Regions from separate parts of the Pseudomonas sp. VEM90 genome, predicted to be linked through region 2. Evidence: predicted binding sites of a transcription regulator. Region 2 holds the regulator's gene; the other holds the start of a gene.
The links. Region 2 encodes sigma-54, which starts transcription at its own class of promoters, with help from an activator protein. Its sites were predicted from a motif close to ANTGGCATNNANNTTGCTNT; they were not measured.

Region 1 (7,912 bases), on a different contig from region 2:
GGCATTATTCTCCGAGCGGTGAATTGAGGCCAGCCCTGTCAGAGGGCCAGCAGTGGCTTATGCATGAAAGAATCGCCCGACAACGCTAGGTCTTTGAAAGGGCAGAGGTTTTTTTTGCAAAAAGTTTAAAAAGTGCTTGCCAGGGTGCGGGGCGCTCCGTAGAATGCGCGCCACACCGAGACGAAGGGTGATTAGCTCAGCCGGGAGAGCATCTGCCTTACAAGCAGAGGGTCGGCGGTTCGATCCCGTCATCACCCACCACTCGATGTATAGCGCAGCGGTAGTTCAGTCGGTTAGAATACCGGCCTGTCACGCCGGGGGTCGCGGGTTCGAGTCCCGTCCGCTGCGCCATATTCCACTTCCAGGGCCCACTGAACACCCGGAAGTAAAAAAGAAAGCGACCTTAGGGTCGCTTTTTTTATTTCTGCTTCATGCAATCGTCTCCGCCCCTCTGCAACAAGGGGCTAGCTGCGGCACTCTTCTTCCCGCAGCGTCAGCACCTCAAACCCGTCCTCGGTCACCGCCACGGTATGCTCCCACTGCGCCGACAGGCTGTGGTCACGGGTAATCACCGTCCAGCCATCCTTCAGCGTGCGCGTCCCACGCCCACCCTGGTTGATCATCGGCTCGATGGTAAACACCATGCCCGGCTTCAGCTTCATGCCCATACCACGTTGGCCAATGTGCAGCACCTCTGGCGCTTCATGCATCTGCTGGCCAATACCGTGCCCGCAATACTCGCGCACCACGCTGTAACCCGCCGCCTCGGCATGGGCTTGCACGGCATGACCGATATCGCCCAGCGTGGCTCCGGGGCGCACCTGCTCGATGCCTTTCCACAGCGCGTCATAGGTAGTGTCGACCAATCGCCGGGCTTCTTCGCTGATCTTGCCGATGCCATACATCTTCGACGAATCGGCAATGTAGCCGCCCTGTTCCAGAGTGATGTCGACGTTGATGATCGCGCCTTCCTTGAGCACCTCATCGACCTTGGGGATGCCGTGGCATACCACGTGGTCCACCGACGTATTGAGCGAGTAAGGGAAACCGTACTGGCCTTTGCTTGCCGGCCGTGCCTTGAGCGTATCGACGATGAACGCCTCAGCGCGGTCGTTGATCTGCATCGTGGTCACACCGGGGCGGATGAAGCTGTCGAGTTCGGCGAACACCTGGGCCAGTAACTGGCCGGCGCGGCGCATCAGGTCGAGTTGGGCGGGGGTCTTGAGGATCACCTGGGACATGGGGGGAGGGTAGTTGCTCATGCTGGAAATTGCCCCAGCATAGCGCCAGCGGATACCGGCTTGCCACCGCATGGTGCGCAACCTGTGCAGGCCTCTTCGCGGGCACGCCCGCTCCCACAGGTACGGCGCCGCCCTCAGGCCTTGCGATATCCCTGTGGGAGCGGGCATGCCCGCGAAAGGGCCGGTATAGCTGGCCCATAAATTGCTGATCTACCCTCATCCCGGGCTGTCAACGTCGACAGCCCTCACCACTTCACGACAAAGGCGCCGTGTTGCCCCGCTTGCATAAGCATGCCGGGGCAGCCGGCGCCTTTTTGCGTTTTCCACAGGAGCCCGCCCATGGCCAACAGCGAAGTACGCAGCGTCTGCCCCTACTGCGGCGTGGGCTGCGGCATCGTCATGAGCGTTGCCGATGGCAAGGTCGGCAAGATCAGCGGCGACAAGCTGCACCCGAGCAACTTTGGCCGCCTATGCACCAAAGGCCTCACCGCACACCTGCCACTGAGTGCCAGCGGGCGCATGGCCGACGCCTACCTGCGCCAGCAACGCAGCCAGCCGCCAGTGCGCACCAGCATGGACCAGGCCATCGCCGCCACCGCCGAGCGTCTGCGCGGCATCATCGACCAGCACGGCCCGGATGCCGTGGCGCTGTACGTGTCCGGGCAAATGTCGCTGGAGGCCCAGTACCTGGCCAACAAGCTGGCCAAGGGCTTTATCCGTACGCGCCACATCGAGTCCAACTCGCGCCTGTGCATGGCCAGCGCCAGCAGTGGCTACAAGCTTTCGCTTGGCGCCGATGGCCCACCTGGCAGTTACCAGGACTTCGAGCACGCCGACGTATTTCTGGTGATCGGCGCCAACATGGCCGACTGCCACCCGATCCTGTTCCTGCGCCTGCTTGACCGGGTCAAGGCCGGCGCCAGGCTGATCGTCGTCGACCCGCGGCGCAGCGCCACCGCCGACAAGGCCGACCTGTTTCTGCAGGTGCGCCCCGGCAGTGACATGGCCTTGCTCAACGGCCTTTTGCACCTGCTGCATCGCAACGATCACACCAACCCCGATTTCATCGCCCGCCACACTGAAGGCTGGGACGAACTGCCGACCTTCCTCGACGACTACACGCCCGAGCGCGTAGCCGCCATCACCGGCCTGGCCGAGGCCGATATCATCAAGGCCGCCGAATGGATCGGCAGCGCCAACAACTGGATGAGCTGCTGGACCATGGGCTTGAACCAGAGCATTCACGGCACCTGGCACAGCAACGCCATCTGTAACCTGCACTTGGCCACGGGTGCCATCTGCCGCCCCGGTAGCGGCCCGTTCTCGCTGACCGGCCAGCCCAATGCCATGGGCGGCCGCGACATGGGCTACATGGGCCCCGGCTTGCCAGGCCAGCGCTCAGCGTTGGTGGAAGATGACCGCGCGTTCGTCGAACGACAATGGCAACTGCCACCCGGCAGCCTGCGCAGCGAGGGCGGCGAGGGTACGGTGGCGCTGTTCGGGCAGATGAAAACCGGTGAAGTGAAAGCCTGCTGGGTCATCTGCAGCAACCCGGTGGCCAGTGTCGCCAACCGCCAGCAAGTGATCGACGGCCTGCGCAAGGCCGAACTGGTCATTACCCAGGACGCCTTCCTTGACACCGAAACCAACCGTTACGCCGACATCCTGCTGCCGGCCGCGCTGTGGGCCGAAGGCGAGGGCGTGATGATCAACAGCGAGCGCAACCTGACCCTGATGCCCCGCGCTGTCGAGCCGCCCGGGCAAAGTTTGCCGGACTGGCAGATCATTGCCCGCGTGGCGTGTGCCATGGGCTATGCCGACGCCTTCGACTACCCCAATGCCGAAGCGGTGTATGAGGAAATACGCCGCTTCCACAACCCCTCAACCGGTTATGACCTGCGCGGTATCGGCTATGCCGAATTGCGTACGCAGCCGCGCCAGTGGCCCTGTGCGCCGGGCAGCCAACAGCAGCGCAGCCCGCTGCGCTACCTCAACGACGGCAGCAGCCAGGCGCTCCTGCTCGATGCCCAAGGAGGGCGGCCGGCACTGGCTTTCCCCACCGCCAGTGGCAAGGCGCGCTTCTTTGCGCGGCCCTGGTTACCGGCAGCGGAATTGCCGGACGATAAATACCCCATGGTGCTGAACACTGGCCGTGTGCAGCACCAATGGCACACGTTGACCAAGACCGGCAAGGTGCCGGCACTAAACAAGCTGGAGCCCGGCCCCTACCTTGAGATTCATCCCGAGGATGCTGCCCGGCTGGGTGTTGCTGAAAAGGACCAGGTGGCCGTTCGCTCGCGTCGAGGGCACGCCGTGTTGCCAGCGCGCATCAGTGACCGGGTCATGCCGGGCAACTGCTTTGCGCCGTTTCACTGGAATGACCTGATCGGTGAGCAATTGGCGATCAACGCCGCGACCTGCGATGCGGTCGACCCGCTGTCGCTGCAGCCTGCCTTCAAACACTGCGCCGTAGCCCTGGAGCGGGTCGCAGGCGAGCGCATCGACGCCCTTGATCTGAACACTGCCACTGTAGAGCCTGTCCGCATGCCGACCGCCACCCTGTCCCGCCTGCTTGGCCTGCACACTCTGCCGGTTCCGGTGCTGGCCGAAGAAGAGCGTCATTACCTGCAAGGTTTCCTGCTGGGCCTGGACCAGGCCCGCGCCGAGGGCGTACCCCGCCTGCCGGCCAGTGCGCCGCTGGCTGCCAGCCGTCGTTTGTTTGTCGACGGTTTGCTGGCCGGGCTGTTCGCCCAGCCTGCAACTGCGCCCATCTCGGCACAGGCCGCGCCATGGCATCAGGTGCTGTGGGCCTCGCAGACCGGCACTGGTGAGCAACTGGCCGAACGCTGTGCCGCGCGCCTGCGCGATGCTGGTCTGAACGTGCAACTCAGCTGCCTGGAGGCGGTCAGCCCAAGCCAGCTGCAGGGCGTTGCCAGTGTGGTATTGATCGCCAGCACCTTTGGCGATGGCGACGCGCCCGACAGCGGCGCGGCATTCTGGCAGGCCTTGCAGGGTGAGGAGGGCGCTCACTGCGCCGGGCTGCCCTATGCCGTACTGGCCTTGGGCGACTCCAGTTACGACCAGTTCTGCGGCTTTGGCCGCAAGCTCGACCAGCGCCTGGCCGAGCTGGGAGGGCGGCGCCTACTGCAACGGGTGGACTGCGAGCCAGACTTCGACGATGCCTTTGCCGGCTGGCTCGAAGCACTATTGCCTGCACTGGGCAGTGCTGCGGCACCACCACCGGTGAGTGAACCTGCACCCTTGGCGGCCTATAGCAAGCAGCAACCCTGGATGGCCACTGTGCTGGAAAACCGCCTGCTCAATGGCCCCGGCGCCAGCAAGGAAACCCGTCAGCTGGTCTTCGACTTGGGCAGCAGCGGCTTCAGTTATGCGGCCGGCGATGCCCTGGGCGTATGGCCGCGCAACTGCCCGGCCCTGGTAGAAGAGCTGCTGACGCTGATGCAGCTCGATGGCCAGGCGATGGTCGAACTTAAAGGTCATTGCGCCATGCCATTGGCCGAAGCCCTGCAAACACACTTGGAAATTGCCAAGGTCACTGCGCAACAACTGCAGGTATTTGCCAGCAACGCGCCTGACCTGCAGCGCTTGCTGCAGCCTGAATGCAAGGCCGAGCTGCAAGATTGGCTGTGGGGCCGGCAACTGGTCGATGTGCTGCGCGCCTTCCCCCAGCAGTTGCGGCTGGCCAGCTGGCTGGAACTGCTCAAGCCATTGCAGCCGCGGCTCTATTCGATCAGCTCCAGCCCGCTGGCGCACCCAGGCCAGGTGCATCTGACGGTATCGACGGTGCGTTATGGCGAACGTAAAGGCGTGTGCTCAAGCTTCCTTGCCGACCGTGCGCAGGTGCAGAAAGTGGAGATCTTCCCGCAGGTGTCGAAGCACTTTCGCTTGCCCGAGGACGACAACGTGCCGGTGATCATGGTGGGCCCTGGTACCGGCATTGCACCGTTCCGGGCGTTCCTCGAGGAGCGAGAGGCACGGGGGGCAAAAGGCGACAACTGGCTGTTCTTCGGCGAGCAGTACGCAGCGACCGATTTCTATTACCAGGAGCAGTTGCAGGCCTGGCAAGCAGCGGGGCACCTGCGGCTGGACACGGCGTTCTCGCGGGACCAGGTCGAGAAGATCTATGTGCAACAGCGCATGCTCGAGCAGGGTGCGCTGCTGTGGCAATGGCTGGAGGCGGGGGCGTATTTCTATGTGTGTGGCGATGCCCAGCGCATGGCCAAGGATGTGGATGCGGCGTTGCGGGTGATCGTCGCCGAGCATGGCCGGATGGATGCGGCGGCGGCTGCGGCTTATGTCGAAGGCTTGAGCAAGGCCAGGCGTTATCGGCGCGATGTGTACTGAAGTGCTCCAAGATGGGGTGTTGTGCACCTTGAATGTGCATTGGCTGGGCGGGCCCAGCGCAAGTGTAGGAGCGGGTTTACCCGCGAAGAGGCCGACACAGGCAACCCAGGCAAGCCACGCATCCCAGACAACCCGATTGGCACGCTCCCTGCTTAACCTCGGATACAACAAAGCCCACTGATCAACGGCGATCAACCCGGGCCCCCTACCGTGATGAATACAGGCAAAGGCGCCTGGAGCTTCGGCTCCAGGCGCTTTTTTTTTGATCGAGGATCGGCTTATGAAGGCAACAGCGAGCAGCGGGCAACGAGAGCAACTGGTCATCGTCGGCAACGGCATGGTCGGCCACCATTGCGTCGAACAACTGGTCAGTCGCGGCGCCCTGCAGCGCTTCGAGCTGCGGGTATTCGGCGAAGAGCGCCAACGCGCGTATGACCGCGTGCACCTGTCCGAATACTTCGGCGGCAGCTGTGCCGAAACCCTGGCCCTGTGTGAGCACGATTTCTACGACGCCAATGGCGTGCACCTGCACCTGGGTGAAGCCGTGCTGGAGATCGACCGCGAGCGCCGCGAAGTCGTCACTGCCGAAGGTCGCTATGGCTACGACCAACTGGTGCTGGCCACCGGCTCCTATCCCTTCGTGCCGCCGATCGAAGGCTCCAGCGGCAATGCCCGCCTGGTCTACCGCACCCTGGACGACCTCGATGGCATTCGTGCTGCCGCAGCCGGTGCCCGCCGAGGGGTGGTGGTCGGCGGTGGCCTGCTTGGTCTGGAAGCGGCCAACGCCCTCAAGTCGCTGGGGCTGGAAGCCCACGTGGTGGAATTCGCCCCACGGCTGATGCCGGTACAGCTGGACGGCGAGGGCGGTGCCGCGTTGAAGGCGCAGATCGAAGCACTGGGTGTGGGGGTGCACCTGTCGTGCGCCACCCAGTCGGTCAGTGCCGGTGAAACCTACCGCTACCGCATGAACTTCGACGGCGGTGAGTACCTGGAAACCGACCTGATCGTGTTCTCCGCCGGTATCCGCCCACAGGATGCACTGGGCCGGGGCTGCGGCCTGGACATCGCCGCGCGCGGTGGCGTGGTCATCGACAACCACTGCCGCAGCAGCGACCCACGCATCTTCGCCATCGGCGAGTGCGCCTCGTGGAACGGCAGCGTGTTCGGCCTGGTCGCCCCGGGCTACAGCATGGCGCGCAACCTGGCCGGGCTGTTGATGGGCGAGACGGCAGTGGCGTTCACCGGCGCCGACATGTCGACCAAGCTCAAGCTGCTGGGTGTGGATGTCGGTTCGATCGGCGATGCCCACGGTGCCACGCCGGGCGCGCGCAGCTATCGCTTCATCGATGAAGCCAACAGCGCTTACCGCCGTTTGGTGGTGGATGCCAGCGGCAAGCACGTGCTCGGCGCGGTGCTGGTCGGCGACAACAGCTATTACGACACCCTGTTGCAGTATGCCCAGAACGGCATCGCCCTGCCGGCCGACCCGGCAGCGCTCATCTTGCCGCAAGGCGGTGGTGCGCCGGCCCTGGGCGCCGATGCGCTGCCCGACAGTGCGACCATCTGCTCCTGCCACAACGTCAGCAAGGGGGCGGTGTGCGCCGCGATCGACAGCGGCTGCAGCGACCTCGCTGCGGTCAAGGGCTGGACCAAGGCCGCGACCGGCTGCGGCGGTTGCGCGGCCCTGCTCAAGCAAGTCTTCGAGCACGAGCTGACGGCCCGCGGCGTGGCGGTGGACAAGAGCCTGTGCGAGCACTTTGCCTACACCCGGCAGGAGCTGTACGGGTTGGTGCGGGTGGAGGGTATCCGCACCTTCAGCGAACTGCTCGAGCGCCATGGCAAGGGCCATCTGGGGTGTGACATCTGCAAGCCGGCGGTGGGCAACATTCTCGCCTCGTGCTGGAACCAGCCGATCATGGACCCGGCGCTGGTGCCGCTGCAGGACACCAACGACACCTTCATGGCCAACATGCAGAAAAACGGCACCTATTCGGTGGTGCCGCGCATTCCCGGCGGTGAAATAACCCCCGACAAGCTCATTGTCATCGGCCAGGTGGCCAAGAAATACGACCTGTACACCAAGATCACCGGTGGCCAGCGCATCGACCTGTTTGGCGCCCAGTTGCACGAGCTGCCGCTGATCTGGGGCGAACTGATCGAGGCCGGTTTCGAAACCGGCCACGCCTACGGCAAGTCGACCCGCACGGTAAAGTCGTGCGTGGGCAGTACCTGGTGCCGTTATGGCGTGCAGGACAGTGTCGCCATGGCCCTGCGCCTGGAAGATCGCTACAAGGGCCTGCGCAGCC
Region 2 (7,912 bases):
CTGCAGCCGGGCTCTTCGATCATGCCAGGCAAGGTCAACCCGGTGATCCCGGAGGCCACTGCCATGGTCGCCGCCCAAGTGATTGGCAACGACGCGACCATCGCCGTCGCCGGCCAGTCCGGTAACTTCGAGTTGAACGTGATGCTGCCGGTGATCGCCCGTAACCTGCTGGAAAGCATCGAACTGATGGCCAACGTCAGCCGCTTGCTGGCCGACAAAGCCATCGCCACCTTCAAGGTCAACGAAGACAAACTCAAGGAAGCCCTTGCGCGCAACCCGATTCTGGTCACGGCGTTGAATCCGATCATCGGCTACCTCAAGGCCGCCGAAATCGCCAAGACCGCCTACAAGCAGGGTCGTCCAATCATCGATGTGGCGCTGGAGCACACCAACCTGTCCCGCGACCAGCTTGAAGCGCTGCTGGACCCGGAAAAACTCACCGCCGGCGGTATCTGACCCTGCGTCCCCGCCCAGGAGACAACCATGCAGCACTGGAAACGCACCACGGAAACCGCCAACCGCCTATTCGAACAAGGCGAGCTGGTGGACGCCCGGGAACACTACCTGCAAGCCTTGGCGTTGGCCCAGGTGCTGTTCGAGCGCTGGCATGACGTGGACGAAGCGGTGGCTGCATTCGTCATCGCCCACCACAACCTGGCTGACCTGCACCTGCGCCTTGACCAGCCGCATGAAAGCGCCGACTACCTGTGCGCTGCTCACCAGCGACTGCTGCAGGCCTGCCAGGAAGTGCGCCTGCCTCAGGCGCTGCGTGATGCCGCCTTGCGCCACAGTGCGCGCACTTACACCGAGCTGCTGAGTTTCATTGCCGAGTATGGCCAGTACCCGCGTACCGAGCGCTTGCTCAACCGCCACAGCGCCGGGGCCAGCGAGCTCGCTGCCCAGCCGGATGTAACACCCAGAACCCATGCCTACGGAATTCACTGACATGCCCCATACCTTGCCTGCATTGCCATACGCCTACGATGCGCTGGAACCACACATTGATGCCCAGACAATGGAAATCCACCACACCAAGCATCACCAGACTTACGTGAACGGCCTCAATGCCGCCCTCGAAGGTACCGAGTGGGCCGAATGGCCGGTGGAAAAACTGGTCGCTGCCGTCAAGCAACTGCCGGAAAACCTGCGTGGCGCCGTGACCAACCACGGCGGTGGTCACGCCAACCACAGCCTGTTCTGGACTGTCATGTCGCCTCAGGGCGGTGGCGAGCCTGTGGGCCAACTGGCGCAAGCCGTCACTGCACAACTTGGCGGCTTCGAGGCTTTCAAGGAGGCTTTCACCAAAGCCGCGTTGACCCGCTTCGGCAGCGGATGGGCCTGGCTCAGCGTGACGCCGCAAAAAACCTTGATGGTGGAGAGTAGCGGCAACCAGGACAGCCCGCTGATGCACGGCAATACGCCGATCCTCGGCCTGGACGTGTGGGAGCACGCTTACTACCTCAAGTACCAGAACCGTCGTCCGGAATACATCGGTGCCTTCTACAACGTCATTGACTGGGTGGAAGTTGAACGTCGTTACCTCGAAGCCCTGAAGTGAGTCGGACCGGTATGCGCTCTGAGGTGATGTCTGTCAGCAGTGTGCGCCTGTTCCGCCTGGCGCTTGGGACTTTGCTTTTGCTGGCTGGCGCCGCGTTATTGGTGGCGCGGGGCCTCGCCTGGCTAGACCTCGACCCGCGCATGCTGCGCGCCCTGGAGGGCGGTGCTTTGTGCGCACTGGGTACGGCACTGGGCGCAGTACCGGTACTGGTCATTCGCAATATGCCGGTGGCGCTGGCGGATACGCTATTGGGCTTCGGTGCTGGCGTGATGCTGGCGGCCACCGCGTTTTCCCTGATCATGCCGGGCCTGGCGGCGGCTCAGTCTATTGGCTTCAGCCCTTGGGGGGCAGGTGGCCTGGTCAGTTTTGGCCTGATGTTCGGGGCGTTGTGCCTGTTCCTGGTCGACCTCAAGGTATCCTGGGCTTCGCCGGAGGCGTTGGTGGGCACGGCAAACCAGCCGGTGATCGCAGCGCGCATCTGGCTGTTCGTGATTGCCATAATTGCCCACAACATCCCCGAAGGTATGGCCATTGGTGTGTCGGCCGGGGGTGGCATGGCCGACGCCGACAGCCTGGCCATGGGCATTGCCTTGCAGGATGTGCCTGAGGGGCTGGTGATCGCGCTGGTGCTGGCAGGGGCGGGCATGCCGCGCTTCAAGGCCTTCCTGATCGGCGCAGCCTCAGGCTTGGTCGAGCCGCTGGCGGCGTTGATCTGTGCCTGGCTGGTGAATGTTGCCGAACTGCTGCTGCCGCTGGGGCTGGCCTGTGCAGCGGGGGCGATGTTGCTGGTGGTCACCCAGGAAATCATTCCAGAATCGCGCAGCAACGGCCATCATCGTCTGGCCAGCCTGGGGCTGTGTACAGGTTTCTGTCTGATGATGGTGATGGATACCGCGATGTCCTGATGCAAGCGCAGGTGTGTGGGGGGCTATTCGCCTTCGTCAAAGAAGTTGTTGATCAGCTCGACCAGTGCATCCATGGCGTCGCTGTCCTGCTCGCCTTCGGTATGCAGGTGCACCTGGGTGCCTTTGCCTGCTGCCAGCATCATCACCGCCATGATGCTCTTGCCATCCACCAGCTTGTCCGGGGCGCGACCGACCCGCACCTGGCAGGGGAAGCGGCCGGCCACACCGACGAACTTGGCTGCCGCCCGGGCATGCAGACCCAGCTTGTTGATGATGATGATTTCGCGGGCGGGCATCGTGGGGCGGATCCTTGGGCTAGAGGTCGCGATGGCGGACCTGGACGTTTTTCAGGGTTTTCTGCAACTGTCGACCAAGGCGCTCGGTGATGTACACCGAACGGTGATGGCCGCCAGTGCAGCCGATGGCGATGGTTACGTAGGCGCGGTTGCTGGCAGCGAAGCGGGGCAACCACTTGAGCAGGTAGCTGGAGATGTCGTTGTACATGTCTTCGACATCCGGTTGTGCGGCCAGGTAGTCGATCACGGGTTGATCGAGACCCGAGTGCTCACGCAGCTCTGGCTTCCAGTAGGGGTTGGGCAGGCAGCGCACGTCAAAAACCAGGTCTGCGTCGACCGGCATCCCCCGCTTGAAACCGAACGACTCGACCAGAAACGCTGTGCCGGGCTCGGGCTGGTTCAGCAGGCGCAGCTTGATCGAGTCACGTAACTGGTACAGGTTCAGGTTGGTGGTGTCGATCTTCAGGTCGGCCAGGTCGGCAATAGGGCCCAACAATTCGCTTTCCACGCGGATCGCTTCCGCGAGCGAGCGGTTGGCGTTGGTCAGGGGGTGCCGCCTGCGGGTTTCCGAGAAACGTTTGAGAAGGACCTCTTCATCGGCATCCAGGTACAACACGTCACACTGGATGTGCCGGGCGCGGGCTTCTTCAAGCAGTTCGGGGAAGCGCGTCAGGTGGCTGGGCAGGTTGCGCGCATCGATAGACACCGCCACCTTGGGCTGCAGCAAATCGGTGTTGATCAGTGCATTTTCCGCCAACTGCGGCAGCAGCCCGGCGGGTAAATTGTCGATGCAATAGAAACCGCTGTCTTCCAGGACATCGAGGGCGGTGCTCTTGCCGGAGCCGGACCGGCCGCTGACGATGATCAGGCGCATGTTCAGTGCTCGTTCTGTACGTCCAGGACAACCTGGAACAGGGCCTCATTGCTGGTGGCCGCACGCAGCCGATCACGGACTTCCTTGCGATCGAGCATGCTGGCGATCTGACGCAGTAGTTCAAGGTGGGCATCGGTGGCCGCTTCGGGCACCAGTAGCACAAACAGCAGGTCAACCGGCGCGCCATCGATAGCGTCGTAATCGATAGGGGCTTCCAGGTGCAGCAGGGCGCTGACGGGAGCGGAGCATCCTTCAAGCCGGCAGTGCGGGATGGCGATGCCATTGCCGAAACCGGTAGAACCGAGCTTTTCCCGGGCTACCAGTTTTTCGAAGACGTCCTGCATCTCCAGTTCTGGCACTTGGTCGGCGATGACAGTGGCGACCTTTTCCAGGGCGCGCTTCTTGCTGCCGCCCGGCACGTTCACGAGGGAACGGCCGGGGGTCAGGATGGTTTCAAGTCGGATCATGGATGAGGGGGATCAGCGGGCAGCTGCACCTTGCAGCAGGCTTTGCTGTTTTTCCTTGTGTTTTTTCAGTTGGCGGTCGAGCTTGTCGGCCAGGGCGTCGATCGCTGCATACATGTCTTCGTGTTCGGCGTTGGCTACCACTTCGCCGCCGGGAATCTGCAGGGTCGCCTCGACCTTCTGCTGAAGCTTCTCGACTTTCATGATTACCTGCACGTTGGTGATCTTGTCGAAGTGACTCTCCACGCGGGCGAGCTTTTCAAGCACGTAATCGCGCAGTGGCTGGGTGACTTCTACATGCTGTCCACTGATATTGACTTGCATACAGCTTCTCCTTTGTTGCCCGTGCATAAAGAGGCAGGTCTTGCACCTGCCACGAAAATGCTGTGGCACATCTCAGGGGCTACATCAGTCGCTTGCGCTCGCTCGACGGTGCGATGCCGAGTGACTCGCGGTACTTGGCGACGGTGCGACGGGCTACCTGGATGCCTTGTGCCTCCAGTAAACCAGCGATCTTGCTGTCACTCAATGGCTTTTTCTGATTTTCCGCTGCAACCAGTTTCTTGATGATCGCGCGGATCGCCGTGGACGAGCATTCTCCGCCTTCGGAGGTGCTGACATGGCTGGAGAAAAAGTATTTCAGTTCGTAGATGCCACGCGGGGTGTGCATGTATTTCTGCGTGGTAACCCGTGAGATGGTCGATTCGTGCATGCCTACTGCTTCGGCAATATCATGCAGCACCAGCGGCTTCATCGCTTCGTCGCCGTGGTCGAGGAAGCCGCGCTGGTGCTCGACGATCTGCGTGGCGACCTTCATCAGGGTCTCGTTGCGGCTTTGCAGGCTCTTGATGAACCAGCGCGCTTCCTGCAGCTGGTTGCGCATGAAGGTGTTGTCGGCGCTGGTGTCGGCACGGCGAACGAAGCCGGCGTATTGAGGGTTGACGCGCAGGCGTGGGATGGCTTCCTGATTCAGTTCTACCAGCCAACGGTCGCTGTCCTTGCGCACGATGACGTCGGGCACCACGTACTCGGGCTCGCTGGACTCGATCTGCGAACCCGGGCGCGGGTTAAGGCTTTGCACCAGCTCGATGACCTGGCGCAGTTCGTCTTCCTTGATTTTCATCCGCCGCATCAGCTGGCTGTAGTCACGGCTGCCGAGCAGGTCGATGAAGTCGGTGACCAGGCGCTTGGCTTCGGTCATCCACGGAGTTGTAGCGGGTAGTTGGCGCAGTTGCAGCAACAGGCATTCACCGAGGTTGCGGGCGCCGACGCCAGCCGGCTCGAACTGCTGGATGCGGTGCAGTACTGCTTCGACCTCGTCCAGCTCGATATCCAGCTCCGGGTCGAAACCGGCGCAGATTTCCTCGAGTGTGTCCTCCAGGTAGCCCTGACCGTTGATGCTGTCGATCAGGGTCACGGCAATCAAGCGGTCGGTATCGGACATCGGCGCCAGGTTCAACTGCCACAGCAGGTGGCTTTGCAGGCTCTCGCCGGCCGATGTACGGGTGGTGAAGTCCCACTCGTCGTCATCGTTGCTCGGCAGGCTGCTGGCGCTGGTCTGGTAGATATCTTCCCAGGCGGTATCGACCGGGAGCTCGTTGGGGATGCGCTCGCTCCACTCACCGTCTTCCAGATTGTCGGCGCTGACGGCGCTTTCCTGGAAGCTGTTGTCCTGAACTTCGGCGGCCGGTTTGTTCTCGGCGTTGTCGGCCATCGGGTCGCTGTTGTCGAAGTCTTCGCCGTCTTCCTGACGTTCGAGCATCGGGTTGGACTCCAGCGCTTCCTGGATTTCCTGTTGGAGGTCCAGGGTAGAGAGCTGGAGCAGGCGGATGGCCTGTTGCAACTGAGGTGTCATCGTCAGTTGCTGGCCCATTTTTAGGACGAGCGATGGTTTCATGGCAGGGGCTTAATACCTTGTTCGCCGGCGCGCATGCGCCATCCACTACACGAGGGCGCCGGAGCGCCAGATCAAGCAAGTTTTATGCCTTAAATTGTAGCGTTTGCCTAGAGTACCGTAACAACTTTACCCGCAGTCTCACGGCTTGCTTGCCAGTACTTCAGGCGCTTTTCGGGTCAGAGGCGGAACTCGTGGCCCAGGTAAACTTCTTTGACCAGGTCGTTTGCCAGGATGGTTTCAGCGTCGCCTTCGGCGATCAGTCGGCCATCGTTGACGATGTAAGCGGTCTCGCAGATATCCAGGGTTTCACGCACGTTGTGGTCGGTAATCAGTACACCGATACCTTTGGCCTTGAGGTGGTGGATGATCTGCTTGATGTCGCCGACTGAAATCGGGTCGACACCGGCGAACGGTTCGTCCAGCAGGATGAATTTGGGTGCGGTCGCCAGGGCGCGGGCAATCTCGACACGGCGGCGTTCGCCACCGGACAGGCTCATGCCGAGGTTGTCGCGGATGTGGCTGATGTGGAACTCCTGCAGCAGGCTTTCCAGCTCTTTGCGGCGGCCGTCCCGGTCGAGGTCCTTGCGGGTCTCGAGGATGGCCATGATGTTGTCGGCTACCGACAGCTTGCGGAAGATCGAGGCTTCCTGGGGCAGGTAGCCGATGCCGGCGCGCGCGCGGCCGTGCATGGGCTGGTAGCTCACATCGAGGCTGTCGATCAGTACGCGGCCCTGTTCGGCCTGGACCAGACCGACAATCATGTAGAAGCAAGTGGTCTTGCCGGCGCCGTTGGGGCCGAGAAGGCCGACGATCTGGCCGCTGTCGATCGACAGGCTGACATCACGTACTACCTGCCGCCCCTTGTAGCTCTTTGCCAGGTGCTGGGCTTTGAGGGTTGCCATTTACTCGGCCTTCTTCTTGGGCTGGATCACCATGTCGATACGCTGACGGGGTGTTGTCACGTTGCTACCGCGACCGGCGGTCGCCACCTGGGTCTGGGTGTTGTAGACGATCTTCTCGCCTTCGGTGGTGTTGCCTTCGTTCTCGACCTTGGCGCGGTCGGTGAGAATTACCAGGTCCTTCTGCGCCTGGTACTGGATGGTCACGCCCCAGCCTTTCATCTTGTCTGGCTTGGCTGCGCTCTGCTGCTGCTCGAAGTAGGCCAGGTTGCCCACCGAGGTCACTACGTCGATATCGCCGGAGGCGGAGCGGGTAATGGTCACGGTGTTGCCTTTGATCATCATCGAACCCTGGGTGATGATCACGTCGCCGGTGTAAGTGGCCACGCCTTGCTTGTCATCCAGGTGGGCGTTGTCGGCCTGGATGCGAATAGGCTGGTCACGGTCATTCGGCAGGGCGAGGGCGCTCGCGCTTCCCAGTGCTGCGCTCAGGCTGAGCAAAAGGGGGAGGGTTTTAACGAGCCTCATACTGTCCTCTTACGTTAGAGAGCAAGTCCATCTTGCCTTCTTTCAAATACGCTTTCATGCCTTTGCCCGTAGTTGTGCCTCCGGCGCCGTCGATTCTAACGGCTTGCTCGGTCTGCGCATATTGCTTCTGCGGGAACACGGTCATGCGTGAGCTGGTAATGATGGTTTCACGCTGCTTTTCATCGGTGCGGGCAATCCGTACCTTGTCAATCAGTTCGACCTCGGTACCGTCCGGATTGACCTCGGCGCGTGTGCTCTGCACATGCCACGGGTACGCAGTGCCGCGGTACAGGTGCAGGTCCGGTGTGGTCACTTGTGTGATTTCGCTGGTCTTGAGGTGTTCGATCCTGTCGGCGGTCATTTCGTATTGCAGCTTGCCGTCGGGCAGGAACTGCACGCTGTGGGCGTTGATCGCGTAGTAGTCGATGGCGCTTTCATCGACTTGGGCCACGGGCTTGTCGAGGAAGCTTTCGGGGCTGACATTCCAGTAG

Region 1: the regulator sigma-54 is predicted to act here: its motif matches at 5,742-5,761, upstream of nirB (nitrite reductase large subunit NirB).

Annotation. Positions count from the first base shown of each region.
Region 1 is NZ_JBTRAR010000003.1:5,305-13,216, reverse strand. Features, by position in the region: tRNA gene ACYCCG_RS04170 (tRNA-Val) at 186-261, shown strand; tRNA gene ACYCCG_RS04165 (tRNA-Asp) at 275-351, shown strand; gene map (type I methionyl aminopeptidase) at 465-1,313, opposite strand; gene ACYCCG_RS04155 (molybdopterin-dependent oxidoreductase) at 1,581-5,606, shown strand; gene nirB (nitrite reductase large subunit NirB) at 5,887-7,912, shown strand, end outside.
Region 2 is NZ_JBTRAR010000023.1:20,081-27,992, forward strand. Features, by position in the region: gene ACYCCG_RS20310 (class II fumarate hydratase) at 1-456, shown strand, start outside; gene ACYCCG_RS20315 (hypothetical protein) at 484-945, shown strand; gene ACYCCG_RS20320 (superoxide dismutase) at 947-1,558, shown strand; gene ACYCCG_RS20325 (ZIP family metal transporter) at 1,570-2,463, shown strand; gene ACYCCG_RS20330 (HPr family phosphocarrier protein) at 2,487-2,759, opposite strand; gene rapZ (RNase adapter RapZ) at 2,779-3,633, opposite strand; gene ptsN (PTS IIA-like nitrogen regulatory protein PtsN) at 3,636-4,100, opposite strand; gene hpf (ribosome hibernation-promoting factor, HPF/YfiA family) at 4,113-4,421, opposite strand; gene ACYCCG_RS20350 (RNA polymerase factor sigma-54) at 4,501-5,994, opposite strand; gene lptB (LPS export ABC transporter ATP-binding protein) at 6,171-6,896, opposite strand; gene lptA (lipopolysaccharide transport periplasmic protein LptA) at 6,897-7,421, opposite strand; gene lptC (LPS export ABC transporter periplasmic protein LptC) at 7,408-7,912, opposite strand, start outside.